2 regions of the Gordonia phosphorivorans genome follow, and region 2 is predicted to be linked to the other one. Evidence: riboswitches for the same ligand, from Rfam matches in the RefSeq annotation. Region 2 holds a riboswitch; the other holds the start of a gene.
What was found. Region 2 has a riboswitch for thiamine pyrophosphate ahead of thiC (phosphomethylpyrimidine synthase ThiC). Riboswitches for the same ligand answer to the same signal wherever they lie in the genome.
Positions count from the first base shown of each region.

Region 1 (9,261 bases), on a different contig from region 2:
TGTTCAGGTCGTCGCGCACGGTGACACCCGAGGCGGTCGCCGACGTCGAGGCGAGTTCGCCGCCGTCCGCCGACGCCACCAGCGATGTTCCGGAACTGGCGATCGCGTCGGCGTACTGGCGACGCAGGTCCGGTGATTCGCGGCCACCGGAGATGAAGGCGGAGTTCGCCGCCGCGTCGGCCACCGACAGCGAGCTGTAGAGCACCTCCGCCGCCTCGGCGAGCGGCTCGCTGCGGTCGATCAGCGACTCCATCGTCTCGCTGCGCGCATTCAGGTTCGACGACGAGTACCAGCCGGTGAGCCCGCACGCGAGGACCATCGCGAACATGACGACCACCAGTTTTCCCGGGGTGGTGAGTGCGTAGAACTTGAATGCGGTGATCGGTGAACTCACCCGGTCGCGGGTCATCGCCGCGATCTCACGGCGGTCGGCGATCACCTGCCGCAGGCGCGGATTGGCCTGGGTGCTTTCGGGCAGCACCCGGCGACCGGCATGCGTCAGCGCGCTGCGTACTGACGTGTCTTGGCCGCTCACGAAGGGTGCCTTTCTGTCGTGTCACAACCCTAGTCGCAGAACGCGGTGTGTCACTGCGGCACCCGGTACGGTGGGGACATTCTGGAAAGAGAGGTCGGCGCGTGCGCGGAGATGGTGACGGCTGGGTCTTCGATCCCGACGGTGCCCGTTACTGGGGTCGGCACGGCGCGGCGGGGCTGCTGCTGTGCACCCGCCTGCCCGACGGCGGACTCGGCGTGCTGCTGCAACACCGCGCGGTCTGGTCGCACCAGGGTGGCACGTGGGGGCTGCCGGGCGGCGCTCGGGACTCGCACGAGTCGGCGGTGGACGCCGCGGTGCGCGAGGCGCACGAGGAGGCCGGCATCGACGAGAGCGCGATCGAGGTGCTCGAAACCGAGGTGACCCACGAGGCCGTCAGCGGCTGGACCTACACCACGGTGCTGGCCCGGGTGGCCGAGCCGATCGCCACCACCGCGAACGGCGAGTCCGCCGAGCTGCGCTGGGTCAACGAAGCCGCCGTCGCCGAACTGCCGTTGCACCCCGGTTTCGGTCGTGCGTGGCCGTCGCTGCGCCGGCGGCTGCGCTGACTAGCAGGCGGCCGGCAGTCGTCCGGTGAGCTGGTTGGCCGCCGCGATCAGCGCGTGCACGGTGGCCTCGTCGCCGTTGGCCGCGCGGCCGTACGACCAGCACCGCTCGCCGTCGCGCGTGCACTGCAGGTACGCGGTGACCTCGGCGCCGTCGGTCTGGTGGTAGAGCCCGACGATCTCGACGCCGAACCCCAGGCCGTACAGCATTTCGCTCACCGCACCGATGGTGCCGTGCGCACTGGTCTCCAGGTGGAGGTCCCGGTGGTCGACGGTCAGGGTGGCCAGGCAGCGGACGGAGTCGCCCATCTCGTCGTGAATCTGCAAGTGCCGCAACGTGATTGCGCCGTCTGGCGCGTACGCGTCATCGAAGCGTTCGGCGTTCATGCGGCAGGCCTCCGCGGGGAACCAGCGCGGCGGACGGGGACGGAAGTCGAGGGTCCTCGGTGAGCTGTCGTGGTATTCACGGGTACAGCTTCGGCGAGTATTCGTAACGGTGGGCATCGGTACGTGTCTTTCCGGTCGAAATATGGGTGACCGACGAAAGATGGTGGAAAGCACGACGACCCGCAGCGGGGGGTCGGTCGAAATCAGACCCCGCTGCGGCGGGTTACGAGAAGCTTGTTCCACGACATGATGGGAAGAATTCTACCCGGATCGTGCCGGGGCGCAAACGGGTTGAGTGCTCACAGCGCGGCGCGCAGGGCCCGAGCGGCTTCGGCGGGATCGTCGGCCGCGGTCAGCGCGCGGACGACGACGATCCGGGAGGCCCCGGCCGCAGCGGCCGTCGGCACCCGGTCCAGATCGATGCCGCCGATGGCGAACCACGGCTTGTCGGTGCCGGAGTCGGCCGCCGCGCACACCAGGTCGAGCCCGGTGGCTTCCCGGCCGGGCTTGGTGGGGGTGGACCAGCACGGGCCGGTGCAGAAGTAGTCCACGGCGGCGTCGTCGACGGCGGCCCGCATCTGCGCCTCGTCGTGCGTGGAACGGCCGATGATCATGTCGGTGCCGACGATGCGGCGGGCCGTCGTCGGCGGCAGGTCGCCCTGTCCCAGGTGCAGCACGTCGGCCTCGGCCAGGGCGGCGATGTCGGCGCGGTCGTTCACGGCGAGTAGTGCCCCCGCCGCGCGGGTCTGTTCCCGCAGCTGAGCGAGCAGTTCCAGTTCCTGCCCGGCCTCGAGTGGGCCGAACTGTCGTGCCCCCGGCGACCCCTTGTCCCGCAACTGCACGATGTCGACGCCGCCGGCCAGCGCCGCCGCGACGAACTCTTGGAGGTCCCCGCGCTCGCGGCGGGCATCGGTGCACAGGTACAGCCGGGCGTCGGCCAAGCGGCGGCGGAGATCCATGCCGCCAACGGTAGGCTAGGGGCACACGAACACGACACGGGTGCCCGGGGGACCGCCGGGCTGAGATCGCGGAATCGCCTCCGCGGACCGTCACACCTGATCCGGGTAATGCCGGCGAAGGAAGGTCCACCAGTGCGGAAAAAATCCAGCGCGGCGCCGCTGTTGGCGGTGGTCGGCGGCGGTGCCGTCGGCCTCATCTGTGCCCTCGCGGCCGTCGACGACGGATGGCGGGTGCGCGTGTACGACGCGGGGCCGCGGCGGCGTGCCGCGCAGGTGGCGGGCGGAATGCTCGGCTGCCTCGGAGAGGCCCGGCCCGGCGAGCCGGAACTCCTCGCCGCCTCCGCCCGGTCGGTGGCGCACTGGCCCGCGTTGCTGCGGCGCCTGGGCGATCCGTCCGTGGCCGCCGCCGAGCACACGCTGCTGGTGGCCGGGGACGCCGCCGATCGCGCCTACCTGGACGAGGCGATGACCTTCGCGCGGGAAGCGCTCCCAGCAGCTGCGGTCGAGGAGCTCTCGGCAGCCGCGCTGCGCGGCCTGGAACTGGGTGTCGCGCGGCTTCCGATCGGGGGTTATCGGCTGGCGGGCGAGGGCGCGGTGGACAACCGACGCCTGTTGGCCGCGCTGCGGGCGGCGCTCACCGCGGCGGGTGCCGAACTGGTCGACGCGCACGTCACCGACCTGGCGGACGTGGCGGCCGACGAGATCCTGGTGGCGGCCGGCGTGGACAGCGGCGCCGTGCTGCCGGGCGGGCTCGACGGCCTGCGCGGCGAGAAGGGCGAGGTCCTGCGGCTGCGGCGCACCGCATGGTCGGTGGCCCCGCCGCAGCATGTGATTCGGGCGCGCTGGCGCGGGCGCAACGTCTACCTGGTGCCGCGCGCGGACGGCGTCGTCGTCGGCGCCACCCAGTACGAGGCGCTCGACGGCCAGGACCGCGGCCCGCAGGTGGGCGGTGTCGCCGACCTGCTGGCCGATGCGTGCGAGGTGTACCCGGGCCTGCGCACCTACGAACTGTCCGAGGTCGCGGCTGGGATCCGTCCGATGTCGGCGGACGGCCTGCCCCTCGTCCGGCGCGTCGACGAGGGCGTCCTGGTGGCCGCCGGTCACGGCCGCAACGGCATCGCCCTGTCGCCGGGGACCGCCCGGCGGGTACGTGAACTGTTGGGCGCCGGTGCTCATGGAGAACGAGCACGGGCCCACCGAGAAGAGAGGAGCGCGCCATGAGCGTGCCGCACCCGACCCCATCGGAAGCATTGGAGCTGACGGTCAACGGAGACGCGCTGACCCTGCCGGCGGACCTGGACGTGGTCGGCCTGCTGGCCCACCTGGATCTGCCGAACAGCGGTGTCGCCGTGGCGATCGACGGCGTGGTCCGCCCGCAGTCGCGCTGGAGCGAACCGATCGCCGACGGCGCGGTGGTCGACGTTCTGACGGCGGTGCAGGGTGGCTGAGCTCGGCGTCGTCGAATCGGTCGACGACCCGTTGGTCATCGCCGGACGCACGTTCGCCTCGCGTCTGATCATGGGGACCGGTGGCGCCCCGAACCTGGCGGTGCTGGAGGCCGCGCTCACCGCCTCGGGGACCGAGCTGACCACGGTCGCCATGCGGCGGGTCAGCCCCGGTGGCGGGACCGGCATGCTCGACCTGTTGCGGCGCTTGGGGATCGACGTGCTGCCGAACACCGCCGGGTGTCACACGGCGGCCGAAGCGCTGCTGGTGGCCCAGCTCGCGCGGGAGGCCACCGGGACCGACCTGATCAAGCTGGAGGTGGTGGCCGACGATCACACGCTGCTGCCGGACCCGTTGGAACTGGTCGACGCGGCTGCGGCCATGGTCGCCGACGGTTTCTCCGTCCTGGCCTACACCAACGACGATCCGGTGTTGGCGCGGCGGCTGGAGGACACCGGGGTGGCGGCCGTGATGCCGCTCGGTTCACCGATCGGCACCGGTCTGGGCATCTCGAATCCGCACAACATCGAGATGATCGTGGCGCGCGCGGGGGTGCCGGTGGTCCTCGACGCCGGCATCGGCACCGCCAGCGATGCGGTGCTGGCCATGGAACTCGGCTGCGATGCGGTGCTGCTGGCCACCGCCGTCACCCGCGCGCAGGACCCGGTGCGGATGGCCGGTGCCATGGCGCACGCGGTGCGGGCGGGCCGACTCGCCGCCGGCGCCGGTCGCATCCCCAAGCGCTTCTGGGCGCAGGCCTCCTCGCCCGCGGTGCTCTGACTGATGGCGGTGCCCTGAGCGGGCGGCTCAGGTGGCGGCGGGCGGATCGATCCGTCCGCGGCGCCAGCCGCCGATCTCCTCGGGGGCTTCGCCGAAATGGTCGGGGTCGCCGCTGCCGTACCAGGCCACCAGGATCGCGCCGATCACGGCGCCGACGAATCCCGCAACGGCGAGCCAGCCGAGGCCGGGGTGGGCGTGATCGCCGAGGAACAGGACGCCGATGATGCTGGGCCCGGCCGTCTCGCCGACCACCAGGACGGCCGTGACGCCGTTGACCGCGCCCACCTGCAGGGCCACCGTCTGGACGTAGAAGCCGCTGGCGCCGGCGACGGCGATCGCCCAGGCGGCGGGGTCGGTGAGCAACTGGACCGGATCGAACGGGGCCACGCCGTCGAGCACACGCACCGCGATCGCGATGACACCGAACTGGAGGCCGCCGGCGAAGCCGCCGACGAAGGCCGCGTACTTGCCGAAGCGGTAGACGCCCACCAGGCCGATGGCGCCGATGACGAAGGCGGCGGCCAACAGAATCCAGTGGAACGAGCGGGCGGCATGGTCCTCGGCCTGCGGGGCCGAGGAGATACCCAGCAGGCACAGCGACAGGACCACCATCCAGATCGCCACCCAGTCGCGGGTGTGCAGCCGGATGTTCAGCATGAAGGTGGCGACCAGGGCGGTGACCACCAGGTTCGCCGACACGATCGACTGCGCCAGGAACAGGGGCAGGAAGCGCGCGGCGATCGCTCCGCCGGCGAAGCCGATCACCACCATCACGGTGCCCAGAATGAAGGCCGGGTCGCCCAGGGTGGCTACCGTCGACGACATGGTCGGCGGCGCGGACGGGTCCGTGGACGGCGGCGGTGCGCCCTCGTTCTCGGCGGCCTCGCGCTCGGCGACAGCGACCCGCCGGGCGCCCAACGCGCGCAGGACGGTCGACATGCCGTAGGCGACGGCCGCCATCATTCCTGCGATGATGCCGATTGCGTACAACGTCGGATCCTTTGGCTCGCAGGTGAGTTCGGCTGCCGACGGGATGGGGCTCGCTGCGGGAGCAGATTTCGGCTGCCTGAGAACGTTATCAGGCGACCGGGGTATGAGCGGTTACGCTAGCGGTCGTGGACCAAGGTAAGCGTAAGCACATTCTGATCACATTCGGGCGGTCGTTCCTGACGCTGAACTTGGCGCGACTGCTCGCGGCGGCGGGGCATCGGGTGAGTACGGCCGACAGCGTGCCCATCGCGGTGAGCCGGTTCTCCACGGCGGTCACGGGCTTCCATCGTGTCAGTCCGCCGAAGTACAAGCCGCAGGAATACTGCCGTCAGATCGCTGCCATCGTCGAGTCCGAGGGCATCGACATGGTCATCCCGATTCACGAGGAGACCGACATCCTGGCCATGATGGCCGGGCTGTTCCCCCCGTCGTGCGAGCTGTTCCTGTCCGATTTCGCTCTGGAAGATGCGCTGCACGACAAGCTGAAATTCCAGGAACTGCTGGTCGAGATGGGTGTGGAGACGCTCAAGTTCGCCTCGATCACCGGCCCGGACGACATCGCCGCGCTCGATTTCAACACGCCGTTCGCCGTGAAACAAGCCTATTCGCGGGGATCGCAGAACGTGATCAAGGCTTACTCGGGCGACCGGCTGGAGCAGTTGACGTTCGACCCGACCAATCCGTGGATCGCCCAGGAGTGGCTGGAGGGCGACCGGTACTGCACCTACTCGATCTGCCGGGACGGCGAGGTCTACGCGCACGCGACCTACCCGGTGCGGTACGCGATCGGCGGATCGTCGTGCCTGACCTTCGAGCAGGTACCGCATGCCGGGATCGAGGAGTGGGTTCGCGACGTGATCAAGCGCACCGGCTTCACCGGTCACATCGGCTTCGACTTCATCGATCACCCCGAGCGCGGTCTGGTGACCATCGAAGCCAACCCGCGGGCCACCAGCGGCATCATGATGTTCACGCCGGAGGACCACGTCGACCGGGCCTTCTTCGGCGAGAACGACGAAGTGATCGAGCCGCCGACCGGGCGGGTGCGCATGATCGGCATCGGGATGGCACTCTACGGCTGGCGCAAGGACTCCTTGCCGGGCAACAACTTTCGGCAATTCTTCCGGGACTTCCGGGCAGCCGACGATGTGATCGCGGAGAAGGGCGACATGGGTCCGGCCGTGATGCTGGTGCCCGCGTACTCGAACATTCTGCGGCACAGTCTCCGCTACCGGGTGGGGCTGGCCGGCGGCTTCATGCACGACCACGAATGGGACGGGCACCAGATCTGAGCGCTACGCCCTAGCGCGCGCCGTCCCGCACCCGGCGACAGAAGTCGACGATGTGGCCGGGGGCGGTGTGGCTCGGGTCGAGCATGAACCCGCCGTGGGCGAAGCCGTCGATCTCGACGAACTGTGCGTCCGGGATCAGTGCGGCCGCGGCACGTGAGGTGGCGGGGGGAAAGAACAGGTCCTCCGAGTAGGCCATCACCAGTGTCGGAACATCGATGGCCGCCAGCCGGGCCGCGGTGGGCTCGCCGGCCAGTACCCACGACTGCGAGGCGGCGAGCTGACCGTGGTGCCCGTCCGGTGACGCCCACGAACTGGGGCGGTGAACGAGCAAGTCGCGCCAGCCGCGCACGGTCGCTTGATCCTGCAGCGAGGCGCGGTCGAGGGTGGTCAGCATCGTCTCGAACGCGGAGACTTCCTTCGGCAGTTCGCCGTACCGCTCGAACAGGCCCAATTCCATCTCGTTGACGAAGTTGCTGATCTCGGACGAGCCCAGCCCCGCCCACATCACGACGCCGAGGGCGGTGCCGGGGCGACGTTCCAGTAGTGCCTGCGTGATGTAGCAGCCCATCGAATAGCCGACGAGGATGGCGCGGTCGATGTCGAAGTGGTCGAGCAGTCCGGCCGCATCGTCGGCCATCGACGGGATGTCGTACGGCGGGGGCGGCGCGTCCGAGCCGGTCACGCCGCGGGCGGTATAGGACAGCACGCGGAAGCCCGCGTCGACCAGCGGTGCGATGAGTTCGGTGAGCTCCCATGAGGTTTGGGACATCGACATGCCGGGATTGAGCAGGACGAACGGTCCGTCGCCGCTTCCGGTGAGCGTGGCGGACAGGCCGACTCCGGTGGGCAGGACGACGCGCTGGTTATCGGGCACGGGACCGAGTTTAGACATCGAAGGCGCGGCGCGCGGATCGGCGACGCGCACACGCCCGCCGCGACGGGCATGATGCGGTGATGATCGTTGTGGAGCGTCTGACCAAGAGGTACGGGCCGTTCGTCGCCGTCGACGACGTCTCGTTCGCCTGCCATCCCGGGCAGGTGGTGGGCTTCCTCGGACCGAACGGGGCGGGCAAGTCCACCACCCTGCGCGTCCTGACCGGCTTGACCCCGGCCACCTCCGGATCGGCGACGATCGGTGGCTACGCCTACCGCGACATCCCCAATCCCGCGATGCAGGTCGGCACGCTGCTCGATGCCTCGGCCTTCCATTCCGGCCGCAGCGCCCGCGAGACTCTGCGCTTGAGCGCGCAGATGATGGGCCTGCCGAACTCGCGCGTGGAGGAGATGCTCGACCTGGTCGGTCTTGCGGCCTCGGAGGCGGGGCGTCGAGTGGCCAACTACTCGCTCGGCATGCGTCAGCGGCTCGGGGTGGCCAACGCTCTGCTCGGCGATCCCAGCGTGCTGATCCTGGACGAGCCGGTCAACGGCTTGGACCCGGCCGGTATCCACTGGATGCGCGGGGTGCTGCGGGGATTCGCCGATGCCGGCGGCACGGTCCTGCTCAGCTCGCACCTGCTGCACGAGATCGAGTTGATCGCCGACCACATCATTGTGATCGGCGGAGGCCGCGTGATGGCGCAGGGCACCAAGGAGGCGTTGGCCGGGACGCCCGGCACGCACGTCCGCGCCGTCGACGAGGCGGCACTGGTGGGCGCGCTCACCGCGGCCGGCCTGCCGTGCCGACCCGGTCCGGTCGGCGGTGTCGCCGTCGACGCCTCGACCCGCCAGGTGGGCGAGGTCGCCGCGGCCGCCGGGCTGGTGCTCACCGAACTGGGCTCGTCGTCCACCGGGGGCCTAGAGCAGACCTACCTCCAATTGACCGCCGCGGCGCAGCGGGGACCGATGCGGCAACCGGGCCCGCCGCCCGGGCCCGGCATCGTCGGACAGAACTCTTCGGGAGGAATGGCATGAGTGTTCCGATGACGGCCAAGGGGATCGACCCGGGCTTGGCGACGATTCCGTTCTGGCGGACGGTTCTGGTGGAACTGCGCAAGGCGGTGGGCACCCGCGGACCGTGGATCGTGCTCGGTGTGATGGCGCTGGTGTGGTGCGGGGTCGGCGTGGTCGGGCTGTCGGTCGGGGTGCCCGCGAGTTTCGGCGGACTGCTGTCCTCCTTCGGGCTGATGACGCGGATCTTCGTCGGCGTGCTGGCGATTCTGCTGGTGACCACCGAATGGGGCCAGCGATCGGTGGTGACCACCTTTGCCCTCGAGCCGCGTCGAGAGCGGGTGATTCTGGCCAAGCTCTCGGCCGCGCTGCTGCTGGCGGTGGCGTTCTTCGCCGTGATGTCGGTGCTGGCGACGGTGATC
Region 1 covers NZ_JBHLWV010000016.1:442,491-451,751, reverse strand. The annotation lists gene ACFFJD_RS08205 (GlnX family signal transduction membrane protein) at 1-535, opposite strand, end outside; gene ACFFJD_RS08200 (NUDIX hydrolase) at 637-1,101, shown strand; gene ACFFJD_RS08195 (2-isopropylmalate synthase) at 1,102-1,485, opposite strand; gene thiE (thiamine phosphate synthase) at 1,785-2,444, opposite strand; TPP riboswitch at 2,471-2,585, shown strand; gene ACFFJD_RS08185 (FAD-dependent oxidoreductase) at 2,577-3,665, shown strand; gene thiS (sulfur carrier protein ThiS) at 3,662-3,892, shown strand; gene ACFFJD_RS08175 (thiazole synthase) at 3,885-4,670, shown strand; gene ACFFJD_RS08170 (DMT family protein) at 4,698-5,660, opposite strand; gene ACFFJD_RS08165 (ATP-grasp domain-containing protein) at 5,786-6,952, shown strand; gene ACFFJD_RS08160 (alpha/beta fold hydrolase) at 6,963-7,826, opposite strand; gene ACFFJD_RS08155 (ABC transporter ATP-binding protein) at 7,907-8,863, shown strand; gene ACFFJD_RS08150 (ABC transporter permease) at 8,860-9,261, shown strand, end outside.
Region 1: it holds a riboswitch for thiamine pyrophosphate, as region 2 does, so the genes downstream of both, ACFFJD_RS08185 (FAD-dependent oxidoreductase) here and thiC (phosphomethylpyrimidine synthase ThiC) in region 2, are expected to answer to the same signal.

Region 2 (9,261 bases):
CCGGTTTCGCGCCGTTCTTCTTCGGTCTGGCGCTGTTCGTCGGCAGCATCATCGCCTGGATGCTGTTCACCCCGCTGCAGGCACGGCCGATCGCGCAGGGGCTGAACTCCTTCCGCGTGGTCCTGGCCTCCTTCGCACCGACGCTCGCCGTCGGTGCCCTGCAGGCTGCGATCCTGTACCTGGTCACCACCTTCGGGGTGGGCCTCAAGGCGGTGCATCCGTGGGCCACCTACGGCTTCATGGTCCTGATGGTCGCGATGTTCCTGTCGATGATCCAGATGTTCAACGCCGTGCTCGGGGCGGCGGTCGGCCGTGTCACCACGCTCGCCTTCCTGATGATCATGCTGACCTCGGCCGGCGGCATCTATCCGGTGCAGACCACGGCGACGCCGTTCCAGTGGATGCACTGGGTCGATCCGATGACCTACACGGTCAACGGCCTGCGTCAGCTCACCGTCGGCGGCATCGATTCCCGCCTCTGGATCGCCATCGCGGTCCTCAGCGGTCTGACCGCGGTCTTCCTCGCGATCTCCACGTGGGCGGCCCATCGAAACCGTCAATACAACATGGACCGTCTCTACCCGCCGGTCGAGGTGTGACACCCCCGTCCGACAGCAGTACCTTCCGCAAGCCCCGCTGCAATTGAAGAACGGAGTGACAATGACTGCCACCGATCGCATCGAACTTCCGGTGTTCGCTCAGGACGGCGAGGCCACCAGCCTTCCCGGCAACGAGTTCCCCGAGGGCATGCTCTCGCCGTCGACGGCCTACCAGGTCGTCCACGACGAGGCGATGCTCGACGGCAACTCGCGCCTGAACCTGGCCACCTTCGTGACCACGTACATGGACAAGGAGGCCAAGCTCCTCTACGCCCAGACCGTCGACAAGAACATGATCGACAAGGACGAGTACCCGGCCACCGCCGCCATCGAGGAGCGCTGCTGGCGGATGCTCGGCGACCTCTGGAACCTGCCGGATCCGGCCGACACCATCGGCACCTCGACGATCGGCTCGTCGGAGGCCTGCATGCTGGGCGGTCTCGCGCTCAAGCGGCACTGGCAGACCTCGCGCAAGGCGGCGGGCAAGTCCGTCGAGAAGCCGAACATCGTCCTCTCCACCGGCGTGCAGGTCTGCTGGGAGAAGTTCTGCAACTACTTCGAGGTGGAGCCGCGATGGGTGCCGATGACCGAGGAACACCTGTACCTCGACGGTCACGACCTGGAGAAGTACGTCGACGAGAACACCATCGGCGTGGTGGCCATCATGGGCCAGACCTACACCGGCGCTTACGAGCCGGTCAAGGAGATCGCGGCCAAGCTCGACGAGATCCAGGCCGCGAGCGGTTTCGACGTGAAGATCCACGTCGACGGCGCTTCGGGCGCGATGATCGCGCCGTTCTGCCAGCCCGATCTCGAGTGGGACTTCCGCGTGGAGCGGGTCGCCTCCATCAGCACCTCGGGCCACAAGTTCGGTCTCGTGTACCCCGGCGTCGGCTGGATCGTGTGGCGCAACCAGGAACGACTGCCCGAGAGCATGATCTTCCATTGCGCCTACCTGGGCGGCGACATGCCGACCCTGGCGCTGAACTTCTCGCGTCCGGGCGCCCAGGTGCTGCTGCAGTACTACCAGTTCCTGCGACTGGGTCGCGAAGGCTACCGCGCCATTCAGCAGAACTCGCTGGACGTGGCGCAGTACCTGTCCGCCGCGATCGCCGAGATGGGGCCGTTCGAACTGGTCAGCAAGGGTGACACCATCCCGGTGTTCGCGTGGCGCCGCAAGCGCGACGCCAACCCCAACTGGACCCTGTACGACCTCGAGGACCGGCTGCGGATGAAGGGCTGGCAGGTGCCCGCGTACCCGCTGGCCGACAACCTCGCCGACGTCACCGTGCAGCGCATCGTGGTTCGCAACGGCCTGAGCCGGGATCTGGCCACCAAGCTGCTCGCGGACATGAAGAGCGAGGTCGACTTCCTCGAATCGCTCGACGGCCCGATGCCGCACAAGAAGCGTTCGGCGGCATTCCACCACTAGTTTTCCCGATCACTGTGGACCGGTGAGGACGGCGCCCCGACCGGCGCCGTCCTCACCGCTGTCGAAGGAGTATGTCAACGATGGTGGATACAGCCGAGACAAGGCTCTCCGTGACGGCTCGATTCCTGACCCCGACCCTGGCCAAACAGTGTTGGGGTTTCATCATCGGCTCAACGCTGTTCGCCTTGGGTTCGGCGCCGGGGTTCGCCAGTGCCGCCGGCGCCGCCGCATCGAACGCCTCCTACTTCGTGGGGGCGTGGTTCTTCACCGCGGCCGCGTTGGTGCAGCTGGTGCGCAGCGGTTCGATGATGACGCCGGTCTCGTATGCGCCGGGGCAGATGTTCCGGGCCGAATGGCTGGCGGCGTCCACCCAGTTCTTCGGCACTTTGCTGTTCAATGTCAGCACCACGTCGGCGCTGATGACGCACACTGTCAAGGGTGAGCAGCACCTGGTCTGGAACCCGGACGCCGGCGGATCGGTGGCGTTCCTCCTCAGTGGAGGTTTCGTGATCTTGGCCTTCGTGCGCGCCGGAAACGCCCTGTGGTCGCCGGGCAAGGTGGACTTCTGGGCGGGACAGATCAACCTGCTGGGCTGTATCGCATTCGGTGTCGCCGCGGTGGGTTCGTTCGTCTACGGCAGCGGCTCGGCGGTCGACGCGAACCTGGCGAACTGGGGGACCTTCGTGGGTGCGATCTGCTTCTTCCTGGCCTCGGCGATCGCGCTGCCGAACCTGCGCTGGAATCGATCGGACAATGACCCGGCACCTGCCGCCTGAGCCGACGAGTGGACCGCTCGCCGCGAGCGAGGTCGACGCATGGAAGGCGCGGCTGAGCAGTGTCGCCGGCGTCGACGTTCCGCCCCCGCCCATCCATCGGGTGGGCGCCGAGGCCGTCGACTTCTACGGGGTGGAGCCGTCCGAGCTGATCGACCCGCGCGAATTCGAAGTGCTGATGTATCGGGTGCCGCTGACCCTGATGGAATCGTCGGTGGCGGTGCTGCGCAGCCCGGTGCGACTGGAGTTCACCGAGGACGACAAGCGGCTTCGGCTGGGCGACAACCTGATGGTGGGAAGCTGTCTGGATCATGCCGCCACCTACGTCGAGCCGGGGGCGCGTGATCACCTCTATCGTCCCGGCGAGTTGATCCTCACCGGAAACAGCCCCGCCCACCTGCTGATGTCCGACGGTCCGGTGGACTCGGTCGGCGTGGTGATCCCGCGCGAGCTGCTGGGCCGCAACAGTCGGGCGATCGAGCGGAGCTGGCAGCCGTTCGTCTCCGGCAGCGTGCTGGCGCGGGCCACCGCGGCCTTCATCACCAGCTTTGCGGTCCCGACGGCCATCGGCGTGGAGCCGAACCCGAGCGCGGAGACCGAGGAGGCGGTGGTGGAGGTGATCGTGTCCGCGCTGGGCGAGCTCACCGGCACCAGTTCGTCCCTCACCGACAACCCGCTGCTGGTGCGGGAGGCGGTGCTCGACGTGATCGAGCGCCGCTATTCCGACGTCGAGTTCGGCGTGGACATGATCGCCGCCGACCTGCACCTGTCGCGCCGGCAGATCTACCGGTACTTCGAGGCGTCCGGCCAGTCGTTGGCCGCGCGGATCGCCGAACGCCGCATCGAGGCCGCCATCGACCTGCTGAATTCGCAGCCGCAGACACCGATCGGCGCGGTGGCCCGGCGCACCGGGTTCGCGTCGGTGGCCACCTTCCGGAACCGGTTCCGCACGCGCGTCGGGATCGGCCCCACCGAGTATCGGGCGGCGCTTCTCAGCGGTCTTCCGGTGCCGACAGACGCCATAACGGACTGACCGGGCCGTGCCCGGCGCCGAGCGGATAGGCGGCGGTCAACGAGCGGGTGACCCACTCCTTGGCGAAGCCCACCGCCTCGGGCACCGACCGCCCGTGCGCGAGGGCCGCGGTGGTGGCGGCCGCCAGCGTGTCGCCTGCGCCGTGATCGTGCGGGGTGTCCACGCGGACGGCATCGTAGCGGCGGAAGTCGGTGCCGTCGAACAGCAGGTCGGGGCTGTGCTGGTGGCCGCGCAGGTGACCGCCCTTGACCAGCACGCAGGCCGGTCCGAGACGATGCAGTGCCCGGGCCGCCCGCTCCTGGGTGGCCGCGTCGACCACGTCGATGCCGGTGAGGAGCCGGACCTCGTCCAGGTTCGGGGTCACCAGGGTGGCGCGCGGGAACATCCGCCCGGCCAGGGCCTCCAGCGCCGACTCCACCAGGAGCGCGTCGCCGTGCATCGACGCGGCCACCGGATCGACCACCAGCGGGATACCCGCCCGGCCGATGCCGGCGGCGGCGAAGGCATCGTCGATGGCCTCGATGATGGCCGCGGAGGCCAGCATGCCGGTCTTGACGGCCTCGACGCCGATGTCGGAGGTGACCGCGGAGATCTGCGCGGCGACCACCTCCGGGGCGATCTCGGCGAAACCGGTCACCCCCAGCGAGTTCTGCACCGTCACCGCGGTGACGGCGACGCAGCCGTGCACCCCGGTGAGGGCGAAGGTGCGCAGGTCGGCCTGGATGCCGGCGCCGCCGCCGGAGTCCGAGCCCGCGACGGTCATCACCCGGTGCGGGGTCTGGGCGGGTGGCGCCAGGGGCAGGGGTGCGGTCACGGCGCGCCCAGCGTCAGGTCTACGGTGGCCGCCTTCCGCACGTCCGCGGAGATGCGCATCGAGCAGAACTTGGGCCCGCACATGGAGCAGAAGTGTGCGGTCTTGGCTGGTTCGGCGGGCAGGGTCTCGTCGTGGAACTCGCGCGCGGTGTCCGGATCCAGGGACAGGTTGAACTGGTCGGTCCACCGGAACTCGAACCGGGCCCGGGACAGGGCGTCGTCCCGCTGCTGCGCGCGGGGATGCCCCTTGGCCAGGTCGGCGGCGTGGGCGGCGATCTTGTAGGCGATCACGCCGGTCTTGACGTCGTCCCGGTTCGGCAGCCCCAGGTGTTCCTTCGGGGTGACGTAGCAGAGCATGGCGGTCCCGGCCTGCGCGATCATCGCCGCGCCGATGGCCGAGGTGATGTGGTCGTAGGCGGGCGCGATGTCGGTGGCCAGCGGCCCGAGCGTGTAGAACGGGGCCTCCTCGCACAGCTCTTCCTCGAGGCGCACGTTCTCGGTGATCTTGTGCATCGGGACGTGGCCGGGGCCCTCGATCATCACCTGCACGCCGTGGCTCTTGGCGATCGCGGTGAGTTCGCCGAGGGTGCGCAGCTCGGCGAACTGCGCGGCGTCGTTGGCGTCGGCGATGGAGCCGGGGCGCAGGCCGTCGCCGAGGGAGAACGTGATGTCGTACCGGGCGAAGATCTCGCACAGCTCGGCGAAGTGGGTGTACAGGAACGACTCGGTGCGGTGCTCCATGCACCAGGCCGCCATGATGGCGCCGCCGCGGGAGACGATGCCGGTGACGCGCTGGGCGGTCAGCGGGATGTGTGCGCGCAGGACGCCGGCGTGCACGGTCATGTAGTCCACGCCCTGCTCGGCCTGCTCGATCACGGTGTCCCGGTAGAGCTCCCAGGTCAGGGCCGTGGGGTCGCCGCCCACCTTCTCCAAGGCCTGGTAGATCGGGACCGTACCCACCGGCACCGGCGAGTTGCGCACGATCCATTCGCGGGTCAGGTGGATGTCCTTGCCGGTGGACAGATCCATGATGGTGTCGGCGCCCCAGCGGGTGGCCCACACCATCTTCTCCACCTCCTCGGCGATCGACGAGGTGACCGCGGAGTTGCCGATGTTGGCGTTGATCTTCACGGCGAAGGCCTTGCCGATGATCATCGGCTCGGATTCGGGGTGGCAGCGGTTGGCCGGGATCACCGCGCGGCCGGCCGCCACCTCGCTGCGCACCAGCTCCGCGTCGTAGCCTTCGCGGGCGGCGACGAAGCGCATCTCATCGGTGATCACACCCGCCCGGGCCCACGCCAGCTGGGTGGCGGCGCCGTCGACGGGTTCGGGGCGCCGCCAGTTCGCGCGGGTCGGCGGCAGTCCGCGTTCCAGGTCGAGGTCGGCGTCGGCGTCGGTGTACGGGCCGGACGTGTCGTACAGGTCCAGGTGTTCGCCGTTGGTCAGGTGGACCCGACGCTGCGGGATGCGCAGGCCGTCGCGGTCGAGGTAGCGCTTGGTGCTGCCCTCGATGGGGCCGTGGGTGACGCCGAGGTCGCCCGATTCCGGGCAGGCGGAAACAGCGGAATTGACAGATGTGCTCATGGAGAGACTCCCTACGCCGGCATTATCCGGACAGGTTCGTACGGTCGGCGACCGCCTGTCGCCCTCTCAGCCCTCGGTATCGCAAGAGCCCCCGTGTGTGCAGTTGTGTGCCAGAGCCTACGCGTACGGCGCGGCGAGATGCCACACCGGCCCGAGCCACCGAGTCAGGCGTAGGGTTTGCCCACCTTCCAGTAGGCCATCGACTTGACGTTCTTGCGGCCCAGCCCGAAGTCGGTGCGGAGGATCCCGGTCACCGCGCGGGTGCTCTTGCTGTCCAGGGCCACCCAGCCGTGCTGTCCGGACGCATCGAAGCGGTCCGCGCGCACCGCGTCGACCAGGGCGGCGCCGTCGTTCGCGCGGGCGATCCACGCGATGGTGTCCTGCGGTCGCAGGTGCACCGGCAGGGTGCGATCGCTCTCGTGCTGGTACTCGAACCAGATGCGCGCGGGGGCCGGGTCGTCGGCGGCGGCCAGGGCGTCGAGCAGCGAGTTCACCGCCGGAAGCGAGGCGGTGTCGGCGGCGATCAGCCATCCCGCCGGTGTCGGTTCGGGGATCTGGAAGTCGCTGCCGATGACGGTCACCGAGAGGGTGTCGCCGGGCCGGGCGGCGCGGGCCCAGTTCGCGGCCGTGCCGTCGTGCAGGGCGAACTCGATGTCGAAGGTGTCGGCGGCCGGATCGGGGTCGATCAGCGTGTAGCCGCGCTGGTGCAGCGAGCCGTCGGCGGAGAACCAGCCGCGCACCCACATGGTCGGGTGCACGTCGATACGGGCCAGGAGCCCACCTCCGGTGAAACTGAGGCGTAGATAGTGGTCGGTGATGGTGCGGGTGCCGGTCACGGTGATCTCGAAATCGTCGGCGCCCATCAGCTTCATCACGGCACCCTGCCAGCCGCGGCCCTTGGTCTCGGTGGACATGCTCATCTCCCTCGTCGCATTAACGAGGTAAGCCTAAGCTAATTAGTTGATTCAGGCGACCGCCGCGGCGCCGGGGTGGGTGTGCAGGTAGTGGCGGGTGAAGCTGCATACCGGCCGCACGCGCAGCCCGTTGGTGCGCATGAAGGCCAGTGCGCCGTCGGTGAGTCGGGTAGCCAAGCCGTGTCCGCTGTATTCGTCGTAGAGAACGGTGTGCAGGATCGTCGCGGTGGGCGGCTGGGCTTCGGTGTCGACCGCGTAGCTCAGGACGCCGACCAGGTCGCCGGCCACCCATAGTTCGAAGCGGTCGCGGATCGGATTGTGGACCACCTCGGAGATCTGCTGCAAGATGGCGCGCGCCGATTGGGGCGGTCTGATGCGCCGGTGTTTCCTGTGCATGTCGTCCTCCTGTGAGATGTCTCACACCAGGTGTAGCCCGACTCTGCAGACATCTCAAGTAACTCCTGTCACAACTGAGTCACGAGTTCGATTTCGTGAGGTTAGACTCACCTAACTTCACCCGAGTGGGTGTCGGGGAGCAGTCGAGATTTCGGGAGAAGGCGGCGTGGAGAGCGCGAACGAGGACATCCAGTACGGGGTCGACGAGTACGGGGTCGATGGGGACGGGGCCGATGGGGACGGGGCTGGCGGGACCGAGTCGGCCGGCTCGGAGGTCGAGGCCGGTGCCGCCCGATCGCGGCGCGGCCGCGGCGTGGATTGGCCGACCGTCCTGGCTGCGGGTGGCGTCTCGGCCATTGTTTCGGCGATCGTGCTGGCCATCGGGCTGGTCGGGCTGCTGCTCACCGATGTCGGACAGCGCAGCGAGGTGGCCGCGACGACCCCGACCGTGGTGAACCTGGGCGCCGCCACGGCTCCCGTGGCGGCGCCCCAGGTCGCCGCCCCGACCGTCCTCGAATCGTCGACCGCTGCAGCGCCGGACACGGCGGCTGCGGGGGAGGGGCCGGCGGGCGCGGGGCCGACGGCCAGCGATGCCGGGACTCCTGCGGCCTCTGCTCCCGCGGCCGCGGGCGGTCCCACCGCGCCCACTCTGGGCGGATTCCAGTCGGACATGGCGGTGCTGGGCGGCGGCGCCTCCACGGCCGAGAAGGCCAAGCTCCTGGAGGGCGGCACCGCGGCCGTCACGCCGGTGAACAACCAGTTCCGGCTGGCCGAGCAGTTCCGCGGCGTCGGTGTCGGCTATTCGTTGGTCGGGCCGGTCACGCAGAACGCCAACACGGCCACGGCGCGGTTCAAGCTGACCGCGCCGGGATACGCGCCGACCTACTCCACGCTGCGCTGGGTGTGGGCCGACGGTCGGTGGAAGCTGAGCAACAAGTCGGTGTGCGAATTGGCGGCCTACTCGCAGACGCCCTGCAACCTGCGCTGAAGCCAGCGGAGGCGGTGCGGGTGCGGGTGCGTCGGGACCCGGACGCGGCGCCGACGGACGCCGGGGTCGACGGACGCCGGAGTGCAACGACGGCACTGTGGCGCTCCACGACGTCTATATGACGTCGTAGGTCGCTGAGGTGCCGTCGTCGAACCGGCGAGGCGGCGAACAAACTCGGCTAGCACTATTGTTCTCAATAGATGTGAGGCGTATCATAGACGTAGGGGGAGGGGCTAGGAGCCCCGACCTCGCGGAACATAACTCTCGGAGCTTGAGTGGCCGGGTGACCGATCGTCGCCAGCTCGACCGGTTCCACCGCTATTGGCTTCTCGCAACCTGAGGAGTGGGCGTCATGGACGCAGTAACTCTCACCGCCTTCGCCGATCTGCTGAGCGATGAACTCACTATCCCCGTCGGTGCCGACATCGATACGCCGGCGAATCTCGGACAGTTCCTGGCCCGCGCGCGGGCGGTGGACGATGACCGCGAGTTGCTGGCGGTGACCGCGGCGTTTCTGCGGTTGCGCAATGTGGTCGACCATTCCGTTGTGGCGGCGTGCGCCGCGGTTGAACGCGTCGGACTACCTGCCCGGAAGCATGTGCGGTCCGCCGCGGCGATCCTCGCCGAACTCGGTGCGGCGCCGGCTGTGGCTTACCGCGCCGCGCGGCTCGGGCAGGCGATCGCCGACGAGCACCTTGTGCCGGTGATCCGCGGATTGCGCGATGGGGC
Region 2 covers NZ_JBHLWV010000015.1:60,184-69,444, reverse strand. The annotation lists gene ACFFJD_RS05870 (YhgE/Pip family protein) at 1-599, shown strand, start outside; gene gad (glutamate decarboxylase) at 661-2,031, shown strand; gene ACFFJD_RS05860 (hypothetical protein) at 2,112-2,807, shown strand; gene ACFFJD_RS05855 (helix-turn-helix transcriptional regulator) at 2,785-3,837, shown strand; gene thiD (bifunctional hydroxymethylpyrimidine kinase/phosphomethylpyrimidine kinase) at 3,797-4,600, opposite strand; gene thiC (phosphomethylpyrimidine synthase ThiC) at 4,648-6,234, opposite strand; TPP riboswitch at 6,226-6,339, opposite strand; gene ACFFJD_RS05840 (siderophore-interacting protein) at 6,399-7,148, opposite strand; gene ACFFJD_RS05835 (GNAT family N-acetyltransferase) at 7,200-7,544, opposite strand; gene ACFFJD_RS05830 (MTB12 C-terminal domain-containing protein) at 7,711-8,532, shown strand; gene ACFFJD_RS05825 (HNH endonuclease signature motif containing protein) at 8,885-9,261, shown strand, end outside.